2 regions of the Streptomyces sp. 3330 genome follow, and region 1 is predicted to be linked to the other one. Evidence: riboswitches for the same ligand, from Rfam matches in the RefSeq annotation. Region 1 holds a riboswitch; the other holds the start of a gene.

Region 1 (5,144 bases):
GTAGGGATCACACAACACACCGGGTTCGACGTGTGGGTATTGCCACACCGTGGGTGGGCGGCCGGACCGCTAGTGTCTGTCCGCTACCTACAAAAGCCCGGAGGACCCATGGCGTTCGGCTGGATCGACGAGCAGGCGCGGCTGCGGCGCCGGGCCGGACTCGTACGGACGCTGCGGGCCCGTCCGGCCGACTCGCCGCTCCTCGACCTGGCGAGCAACGACTACCTGGGCCTCGCCCGGCACCCCGAGGTCACCGAGGGCGCCGCGGCGGCCGCCCGGACCTGGGGCGGCGGCGCCACCGGTTCCCGGCTCGTCACGGGCACCACGGAGCTGCACGGCGAGCTGGAGCGGGAGCTCGCCGAGCACTGCGGCTTCGAGGCGGCCCTCGTGTTCTCCTCCGGGTACGCGGCCAACCTGGCCGCGGTCACCGCGCTGGCCCCGCACGGGTCGCTCATCGTCTCCGACGCGGGCAACCACGCCTCGCTCATCGACGGCTGCCGGCTGGCCCGCGGCACCACCCAGGTCGTCGCGCACGCCGACCCGGACGCGGTGCGCAAGGCGCTCGGCACGCACGACGGCCCCGCCGTGGCCGTCTCCGACACGGTCTTCTCGGTCGACGGCGACGCCGCCCCGCTGGCCGCCCTGGCGGACGCCTGCCGGGCGTACGGCGCCGGACTGGTCGTCGACGACGCCCACGGGCTCGGTGTGCTCGGGGACGGCGGGCAGGGCGCTCCGTACGCGGCGGGTCTGGCGGGCGCCGACGACGTCGTCGTCACGGTCACGCTGTCCAAGTCGCTGGGCAGCCAGGGCGGCGCCGTGCTGGGTCCCGCGCGGGTGATCGAGCATCTGGTGAACGCGGCCCGGACGTTCATCTTCGACACGGGCCTCGCCCCGGCGGCGGCGGGGGCGGCGCTGGCCGCCCTCGGGCTGCTGCGCAGGGAGCCCCAGCGCGCGGCACGCGCGCGTGAGGTGGCGGGCGAGCTGCACGCGCGGCTGACGGCCGCGGGCCTGGCGGCGGTGCGTCCGGACGCCGCGGTCGTCTCCGTGCGTGCCCCGTCCCCGGAGGGGGCCCTGCGCTGGGCGGCGGACTGCCGGTCGGCAGGCCTGGCCGTGGGCTGCTTCCGTCCTCCCTCCGTGCCCGACGGCATCTCACGTCTCAGGCTCACCGCGCGCGCGGACCTCTCCGGGGCCGAGCTGGAACGCGCTGTACAGGTGATCGGCGAAACACGACCATGAGTCGGCGTGACACGGCCGTGGACCGCTCTGACGGTTGCGGTGCGGTCAGGGGACCCGTGAGAAGACGGCCGTGAAGCCCGACCAGCTCTCGGGGGAGAAGAGCAGGGCGGGGCCGGCCGGGTCCTTGGAGTCGCGGACGGCGAGCAGACCGGCCCAGGGGCCGGAGGCCGGCCGGGCGGTCTCCACACAGTTGTTCGCTCCCGTGCTGTAGCTGCTGCGCAGCCAGCGCACATCCGGAAGTCGGTCGGGATCGGTACTGGAAGGTACGTTCCGCGGTGATGCGGACATGGTGCCTCCTTACGCGCCGTCGGCTATCGCGGCGATGTAATCCGATGAGTCCCCGGGCGAAAGGGCGTGCGCCCGAAGGGCGTTGAAGGCCTCGGTGTAGGCCTGGAGGTCTTCTTTCCGTTCGAGATAGAGGCTACTCGTCAAGTGGTCTAGAACGACAACATCCAGATCAGAAGTGCGCGAAAATGAGAAGATAACGAAAGGGCCAGTTACCCCGATATGCGCTCCGGCGGCGAACGGCAACACCTGAAGCCGGACTTGGGGCAATCGGGCGGCCTCGACGAGCCGGCCGAGCTGCCGTGCCATCACCTCGGGACCGCCCACCACCCGCCGCAGCACCGCCTCGTCCAGTACCGCGCACAGTTCCAGCGGCGGCTGCGCGCGCAGCACGTCCTGGCGGGCCAGCCGCACCTCCACGAGGGTGTCGAGCTGGTCCTCGTCGCCCCCTTCCACGGATGCCCTGGTCACCGCGCGCGCGTACTCGGGCGTCTGCAGCAGTCCCGGCACCACCGTCGTCTCCAGGGTGCGCATGGCGCTCGCCTGCGACTCCAGGCTGATGAAGTCCCGGTAGGTGGGCGGCAGCACCCCGCGGTAGGCGTGCCACCAGTGGTCCCGGCCGCCGCTGCCGCCCGCGCCCGCCAATGCCAGCATCAGCTCCCGCAGTTGCGGATCCTCGACGGCGTAGGCGTCGAGGAGTAACCGCACATCGGCCGGTTTCGATCCACTGATGCCGGTCTCGATGCGGCTCACCTTGGACTGGTGCCAGCCCACGAGCCGGGCCGCCTCACCACTGGTGAGCCCCGCCTGGGCGCGCAGATTGCGCAGTTCGGCGCCCAGCTTTCGGCGGCGTACCGCGGGACCGTGCTGCATGGGCTCCTCCTTACTCCTATCGGGCCGACCAAATACGCTCTGCCGTCGCAGAGTTCACCGCATTGGGCGACAGATATATGCATATCTCGGTGGATCCGACCCGTGACCGGCCCGGTAATGGCAGTCTGGCGAAGAAGCACCAGTCCGGGACCGTACTCGAACCATCCGCGCCGTGTCGGGCTCCCGGTCCCGTGGGAAAGGGTCGACGTCGCCATGGCAGATCACCTGGAAGCATCCGTCACTCTGCCGAGCGATCCCGCCTCGGTCTCCGCGGCCCGGGTCTTCGTGGCCGGCGCCCTCGGGGAATGGGGCCTTCCGGCGGACGCGGAGATGGCCGACGCCGTCCGGCTGATCGTCTCGGAACTCGCCACCAACGCCGTGCAGCACACCTTCGGGCAGTCACCCACCTTCACGGTGGACCTGGTCCTCGACCGTGACGAACACCTGCGCGTCGGGGTCACCGACAGCCACCCGCGCTTCCCCAAACGACTGCCGGCCGCCGTCCAGCAGGACAACGGCCGAGGCATGGTGATCATTCGCTGGCTCACCGCGGAGCGCGGCGGCAGGCTGAGAGTGCGGCCCACCCGGGAGGGCGGCAAGACGGTCACCGTCGAGCTCCCGTGGGCCGTCCCGGTGGCGGAGCCGGTGGCCGGCGCCCTGACGGCCTCGGCGGAGGGTGAGCTCCCGGGGCGGTGAAGGCGCGTCAGGACGCCCCCACCGCCCCGGGAAGAACCGCCCGTGACCCTGGTGGGCCCTAGCGGACCCGCCCGTACCAGACGCTCTTGGTCCAGATCTTCTGAAGCTTCACCACGTCGCCGGTCTTCGGCGAGTGCCAGATCTTGCCCTTACCCGCGTAGATCCCGACGTGGTACACGTTCGAGCCCGAGTGGAAGAACACCAGGTCGCCTGCCTTGCGGCTCGACGCCTTGATGTGCTTCGTCTTGTTGTACTGCTGGGACGCCGTCCGGGGCAGGCTCTTGCCCGCCTTCTTGAACGAGTACAGCGTGAGCCCCGAGCAGTCGAACCTCTTCGGTCCGGTGGCCCCGTACTTGTAGGGAGCACCCTTCTTGGAGGCCGCGATCTGGAGCGCCTTCGTCGCCGGTGTGGCGGCCGCGGCGTCGGGGGCGAGCCCCGGGACCACGACCGAGCCGCCCACGGCGGCGATGGCGAAAGCCGAGGCCGTACCGGCCCGGGCCATGAGCGACGGGACACGATTGAGCGCAGTCATGCGCAACCCTTCGTCAGCCGCCTGTGAAGGATGACCTGTCGGATTCGGGCTGGCGAAGTTGCCCGGCCGCTGCTGCGGCTTCACCCCAAGGGCTGCTCGGCCCGGTCATGGCGTGACCGTTCCGGCGACCCGTCGTGCTTGGGTCCTCCACTCCTGCCGATGCACTCCTGTCGACCGGTCATCCGGGCGGCGGCAGGACTCGGCGTCCGCCCGGACCGCCCCGCCGCTTGTGGCGGGGGCTTGTCGTCAGTCAGGGATCTTGGCTCACCGATGTCCGAAAATCCCAACGGAACCGGGGATTTGTGGGGTTACTCACCACTCACCCGTTCGGGTGGACACCCTGATGGGCGATCAGGTGTCAAGGCGCTCCAGGGCCTCCCACCAGCGGCGGAGCTCGCTATTCCGCCCGAAGAGCGCCCATTTGCGCAACCGCGGAGGGGTCGGGGGAACCGTAGACGCTCCGCTGAACGGGGGTACCTCTTCTGGGCCGTTTCAACTCCGGTCCGGTCGTCACGTCCTGGGCGCGAGCGGGCCGGACCGGAGGTGGATCCGGCGGGTCAACTGTCGGAGAGCGGGGGCAGCGTGACCCGCGCGGTGCGGCGCTCCCCGTCCAGGACGCGCAGCGCCCGCGCGAGCGTCGGCGCGTGCAGTTCGCTCTCGCCCCGCTGGTGCATCCGCGCCAGGGCGTCGCGCAGCGCGGCCGCCTTGGTCACCAGCGCCTGGGCGGCGCGCAGTCCGCGGTAGGTGTCGCCCTGGTGGGCGGGGTTGATCCGGCCGAGCATGTCGACTACGTCGAGGTAACCGTCGATCAGCTCGGCCTCCGCGCGGGTGAGCGCGGGCAACGGCGGCAGTTCGGGCACCATCGGCGGCTCACCGCCCGCCGGGTGTGCCGGCCGAGGCCCTGCGGGGCGGGACGATCCCGTCCACCAGGCCGTACTCCACGGCCTCCTGGGCGGGGAGGAACCTGTCCCGCTCGATGTCCGCGGTCACCTGCTCCGGCGGCCGCCCGGTGTGCCGTACGAGCATCTCCTCCAGGCTCGCGCGGGTCCGCGCCAGCTCCTCGGCCCGGATCGCCAGGTCGCTCGCCCGCCCCTCGGCCTGCCCGGGCAGGGACGGCCGGCGGATCGTCATCCGCGCGCCCTGCAGCGCGTACCGCTTGCCCGGCGTGCCGGCCGCCGGCAGCACCGCCGCGGACGCGTCCGCGCGGCCCAGGCAGGTGGTCTCCACGTCGCAGGTGACGTACCGGAGCGTGTCGTAGAGAGCCGTCATCGCGCTGAAGGAGCCGCCGGGGGAGTTGATGTACAGCGCGATGTCCCGGTCCGGATCCGTGTGCGCGAGGTACATGAACCGGGCCGTCACGTCGTTCGCCGAGACGTCGTCGATCCGCGTCCCCAGGAAGACGATCCGCTCCTCCAGCAGCTTCGCGTACGGATCCGTGGTCCGGTGCCCGAAGCCCGTGCGCTCGGTGAACCCGGGCAGGACATGGCGGGCGGACGGTCGGTTCATCGGAGCCCCTCCCTCT
Region 2 (5,144 bases), on a different contig from region 1:
TGACCAAATCGGCCATGGGTAAGCGTCAGCCCGAGGGCTCAACTCCACATACGCCTGCGGTATGACACGAAGACGACGAGGCGGCATCCGACCCGTAGGGGTCGCCGGGTCAGCCCGCCCGGTGGACCACCGCGTCGCAGAGTTCCATCAGCGCCGCCTTCGCGTCGCACTCCCGCAGCGGCGCCAGCGCGGACCGCGCTTCCTTCGCGTACCGCACGGTGTCCCGGCGGGCCTGCTCCAGCGCCGGGTGGGCCCGCAGCGCCTGCAGGGCCTCGGTGTGCCGGGCGTCGTCGGTCAGGTCGGAGTCGAGCAGCTCGCACAGGGCGATGTCCTCGGGCAGCGACAGCCGCGCCGCCCGCTCGCGCAGCCGCAGCACGGGCAGCGTGGGAACGCCCTCGCGCAGGTCCGTCCCCGGCGTCTTGCCCGACTCGTGCGAGTCCGAGGCGATGTCCAGGACGTCGTCCGCCAGCTGGAAGGCGACTCCGAGCCGCTCTCCGTACTGCGTGAGCACGTCGACGACCGTCTCGTCGGCGCCGGACATCATCGCGCCGAACCGGCAGGCCACGGCCACCAGCGAGCCCGTCTTGCCGCCGAGCACGTCGAGGTAGTGATCGACCGGGTCCCGTCCGTCCGTGGGCCCCGCGGTCTCCAGGATCTGTCCGGTGACCAGGCGCTCGAACGCCTCCGCCTGCACCCGCACGGCCTCCGGACCGAGGTCGGCCAGGATGTGGGAGGCCCGCGCGAAGAGGAAGTCGCCCGTGAGGACGGCGACGGAGTTCCCCCAGCGGCTGTTCGCGCTGGACACCCCGCGCCGCACGGCCGCCTCGTCCATGACGTCGTCGTGGTACAGCGTGGCCAGGTGGGTCAGCTCCACGACGACGGCCGAGGGCACGACACCCGGCGCGTAGGGGTCCCCGAACTGGGACGCGAGCACCACGAGCAGCGGCCGGAACCGCTTCCCGCCCGCGCGTACGAGGTGCTGGGCGGCCTCCGTGATGAACGGGACCGCACTCTTGGTGGCCTCGAGCAAGCCTTCCTCGACAGCCGCCAATCCGGCCTGGACATCGGCTTCCAGAGCCTGGTCCCGCACGCTCAGCCCGAACGGCCCGACGACGGTCACGAGGGGTCTCCTGTCTGCTGGTGTCTACTGGCGATTACGCGGTTTGTCGATAGGTCTCTGCCATCACTCAAGTCAGCGTATCCGGTCACGTTTCGATCACCGATAGCCCCCACGTCCCGCGGGCTCGAATGGACTCGCCCGGGAGGCGACCCGCAGGCCAGGCACTATCGGATCACGCCCGATATGTTTTTGATCAGCTCATATGAGCGGACATGAAGAGAGTTACCGGGTAGCCGGGATTCATGTCCCGGACCGGTGCCGGCGTCGGGCCGACGAGTCCGCCCACCCCCTCTCCGCGTGACGACGATCACGCATTCCCGCCGCCTTTCCCCGCGACGGGGCGAGCGCGACGGAAGGCGATTCCCCTCCCTCACTCATCACCGGTGCTTTAAAACCAAGTTGGGGCTAATGCCCGATTCGCCGCACTTGTGGAAGCTGGTGAGTTGGCTCACTCGGCGTGAAGATCCGGTCCAGAGCCCCTCTTCACCGATTCTCCGCACCCCTCAAGCAAGTTGATGCTTTGCACCCACAAAGGATCAAGTGCCCCATAGGCCACAGACCAAGGTCAATAGGGGTGATCTGTGAATCCGCTACTTGTTCCGGACATGTGCCCTCGCATACGTTCCCGGCCTGTCGGGCGGAACGCCGAATCCTGCCGCCGTCCGCACACCCATCGACACCGCTCGGCAGGAGCGGGGGAACCAGGTAAGTCGCCGGAACGGATTTCCGGACGTCTTGGAAGTACAGGACGTTCCGGACAGGCCGTACGGCTTGGGGTAAAGCCGCGACCGCCAGGTCGCGACCGGGCATCTCCCGCCCGAACCCGACAGCTCACCTCGCAGGCGCCGGAGAGGAAAATTCGACATGCCCGCTGCCGCTCAGCCGCGCCGCAACCGTTTCATCCGCACGCTCGCCGTCGCCGCCACCGGCGCGGCCGTGCTCGCTCTCCCCGTCCTCGGGGCGACCACCGCCTCCGCGGCGACCCCGGCCGTCTCCACGGCCACCAGCCTCGGCTACGCCAACAACCTCGACGGCTGGATCCGCGCCTCCCTCCAGGTCATGGGGCAGCACGGCATCCCGGGGACGTACAACGGCATCTACCGCAACGTCATCCGCGAGTCCTCCGGCAACCCCAACGCCATCAACCTCTGGGACTCCAACGCGGCCGCGGGCATCCCGTCCAAGGGCCTGCTCCAGGTCATCGACCCGACCTTCCGCGCCTACCACGTCAGCGGCACGTCCTGGGATTCGTACGACCCGGTCGCCAACATCACCGCCGCCTGCAACTACGCGGCCGCGCGCTACGGCTCGATCGACAACGTGTTCGGCGCGTACTGAGCGTCCCGCGGACCGGCCGCCGGTGTCGGCGGCCGGGAGCCGGGAGCCGACAGTCGGTAGTCGGTAGTCGGCAGTCGGTAACCGGTTGCCAGTACTTGGTAACCGGTTACCACCGTGTCTGCGATCGACCTCGGTAACCGGTTGCCGCCCGTTCCGGCGGTCGGCCTCGGTAACCCGTAGTCGGCAGGATCTTCGGTGGTCGCCGCGGGTAACCGGTTACGGAAACATTTGTTCGAGGACGACGGCCACGCCGTCGTCCTCGTTCGACGTCGTCACCTCGTCGGCCACCGCCTTGAGCTCGGGATGCGCGTTGGCCATGGCGACACCCCGGGCCGCCCAGTCGAACATCGGGATGTCGTTGGGCATGTCCCCGAAGGCGACGGTGTCCTCGGGCCGCAGCCCCAGGTGCTCGGCGGCCAGGGCCAGCCCCGTCGCCTTGGTGATCCCGCAGGGCTGGAGTTCGACGGTGCCCGGCCCCGACATGGTGACCGTGGCCAGCGAACCGACCACCGAGCGGGCCGTCGACGCCAACTCGTCGTCGGACAGCGTGGGATGCCGCAGCAGCACCTTGCTGATCGGCTCGCACCACAGGTCGTCGCGCCGCCCGACGCGCAGGGCGGGCAACGTCGGGTGCGGCATCCGGTAGCCCGGCTCGATGAGCGTCAGCCCGTCGACGCCGTCCTGGTCGACAGCCGCGTACACCTGCCCGACCTCCGCCTCGATCTTGCCGAGCGCTGTCTCGGCCAGCTCCCGGTCCAGGGTGACCGACCACAGCAGCCGGTCCGCGGCCGCGTCGTACAACTGCGCGCCCTGCCCGCACACCGCGAGCCCCCTGCTGTGCAGCCGGTCGAGCAGCGGTCGCACCCGGGGCGCGGGCCGTCCCGTCACCACCAGATGGCGTGCGCCGGCGGCCGCCACCCGCGCGAGCGCGTCGAGCGACCGGTCGGAGAAGGTGTCGTCGCCGCGGAGCAGCGTCCCGTCCAGGTCGGTGGCGATGAGGGAGTACGCGGTGCGCGCGGCATATGCGGTGGGTGCGGCCATGATCAGAGAATACGGATCCCGGGCCTCCCCGGTTCGACGCGAACCGGACGACGTCCATGTCCTGTCCTGTTCTGCCAACTCCCCTTGTTTGCCTGGCGCACGACTGGCCGCCGACCGTCTCAATGGAACAGCTTTCTGGCACATCGCCGGGTAGCGGACGGTTGAAGGCCTCTGTACCGGTTGGCAGCAACATGGGACGCTACCTACCGCGACGCCCGGATGGAGCGGTACCGTCCAGGTGTCCAGGGGGGACTTGATCGGGGGGTCAGGTTTGAGCAGTGGGCGCATTCGCGTGCTGAGGCCGCAGGATCTCGGCGAGGGGGAGAGGGAGCGGTGGCGGGCGCTGCGCGCCGCGTCGGCGCTTCCCCGGAACCCGTTCATGGAACCGGAGTTCACCGACGCCGCGGGCCTGGTCCGGCCACGCTCGCGGGTGGCGGTGGTGTACGAGGGACGCGAGCCGGTCGGCTTCCTGCCCCACGAGCGGGGCCGGCTCGGACAGGGCCGGGCCCTCGCGTACGGCGTCTCGGACGCGCAGGGCGCGGTGCTGGCCCCGGGTATCGGACTGGACGCCGGCCAACTGATGCGGGCGTGCGGCCTGTCGAGTTTCGCCTTCGACAACCTGGAGGCGGAGCAAGGGCTGTTCACCCCGCACGCGGCCGAGGAGTACGCCGCCTATGTCATCGACGTCGAAAAGGGTTACGAGACCTATGAGTCCGTGCTGCGCGCCCAGTCGCCGAAGTTCCTGAAGACGACGCTGGCCAAGCAGCGCAGGCTCGGCCGCCAGGTCGGGGAGCTGCGGTTCGTGTTCGACGAACGCGAACCGGCCGCACTGCGCACGCTCATGGCGTGGAAGTCCGCGCAGTACCGCAGGACCGGCCGCCGGGACCGGTTCGCACAGGAGTGGATCACCCGGCTCGTGCGCGTCCTCTCCGAGACGCGCGCGCCCGAGTGCTCGGGCACGCTCTCCGTCCTCTACGCCGGTGACCGGCCGATCGCCGCGCACTTCGGACTGCGCTCGTCGACCGTCCTGGCCTGCTGGTTCCCTGCGTACGAAACGGAGTTCGCGAAGTTCTCGCCGGGCCTGGTGCTGCATCTGCGGATGGCCGAGTCGGCCGCCGCCGAGGGGATAGGCCTGCTCGACCTGGGGCGGGGCGCGGCCGAGTACAAGGACGCGCTGAAGACCGGGGAGCTCCCCGTGTACGAGGGGGCGTGGTCGCGTCCGGGGGTGGGGGCCGCGCTCCACCGGCTCAGCCGTGAGCCGTCCCGCCGGGCGCACCACTTCGTGCGCAACCGGCCGAGGCTCGCCGCGGCGGCCGCACGGACCTTGAAGGCCGCGGGCCGACTGCGCCGACCGTGAGGAGCGGCGCCGGCCGACCGGTGTGAGGGGCGTGAGACACGGGAGACAAGGGGGGTTCATGTACCGCGCCGCGCGTGCACAGCGGGAGATAGAGAGGTTTCTGGACATCGAGCCGGTGCAGGTCGCCGAGCTGGAACTGGACGACGGGGGCGTCCTCAGGCCCGGGCCGGGAAGCCCGCCCGTCACGCACGGCGAGGTGTTCGTGCTGGTCAGAAGGGGTGGTCGACCGGTCGGGACGCTGCTGGGGTCGATACCGCAGGGGGCGGACCCGAAGACCGTCCTCCTGAG

Evidence for each region. A riboswitch is a leader RNA that binds a small molecule or an ion and turns the genes downstream of it on or off. The one in region 1 is predicted to bind cyclic di-AMP.
Region 2: linked by a shared signal. The riboswitch ahead of J2X68_RS38625 (transglycosylase SLT domain-containing protein) and the one ahead of J2X68_RS30865 (C40 family peptidase) in region 1 are both predicted to bind cyclic di-AMP.

What each region holds. Positions count from the first base shown of each region.
Region 1 is NZ_JAVDVA010000023.1:14,544-19,687, reverse strand. Features, by position in the region: gene J2X68_RS30885 (8-amino-7-oxononanoate synthase) at 109-1,236, shown strand; gene J2X68_RS30880 (DUF397 domain-containing protein) at 1,282-1,524, opposite strand; gene J2X68_RS30875 (helix-turn-helix transcriptional regulator) at 1,534-2,394, opposite strand; gene J2X68_RS30870 (ATP-binding protein) at 2,608-3,090, shown strand; gene J2X68_RS30865 (C40 family peptidase) at 3,149-3,622, opposite strand; cyclic di-AMP (ydaO/yuaA leader) riboswitch at 3,626-3,837, opposite strand; gene J2X68_RS30860 (hypothetical protein) at 4,180-4,485, opposite strand; gene J2X68_RS30855 (ATP-dependent Clp protease proteolytic subunit) at 4,493-5,128, opposite strand.
Region 2 is NZ_JAVDVA010000046.1:7,390-12,533, reverse strand. Features, by position in the region: gene J2X68_RS38630 (polyprenyl synthetase family protein) at 110-1,120, opposite strand; cyclic di-AMP (ydaO/yuaA leader) riboswitch at 1,754-1,980, shown strand; gene J2X68_RS38625 (transglycosylase SLT domain-containing protein) at 1,985-2,458, shown strand; gene J2X68_RS38620 (HAD family hydrolase) at 2,675-3,499, opposite strand; gene J2X68_RS38615 (GNAT family N-acetyltransferase) at 3,792-4,856, shown strand; gene J2X68_RS38610 (glycosyltransferase) at 4,915-5,144, shown strand, end outside.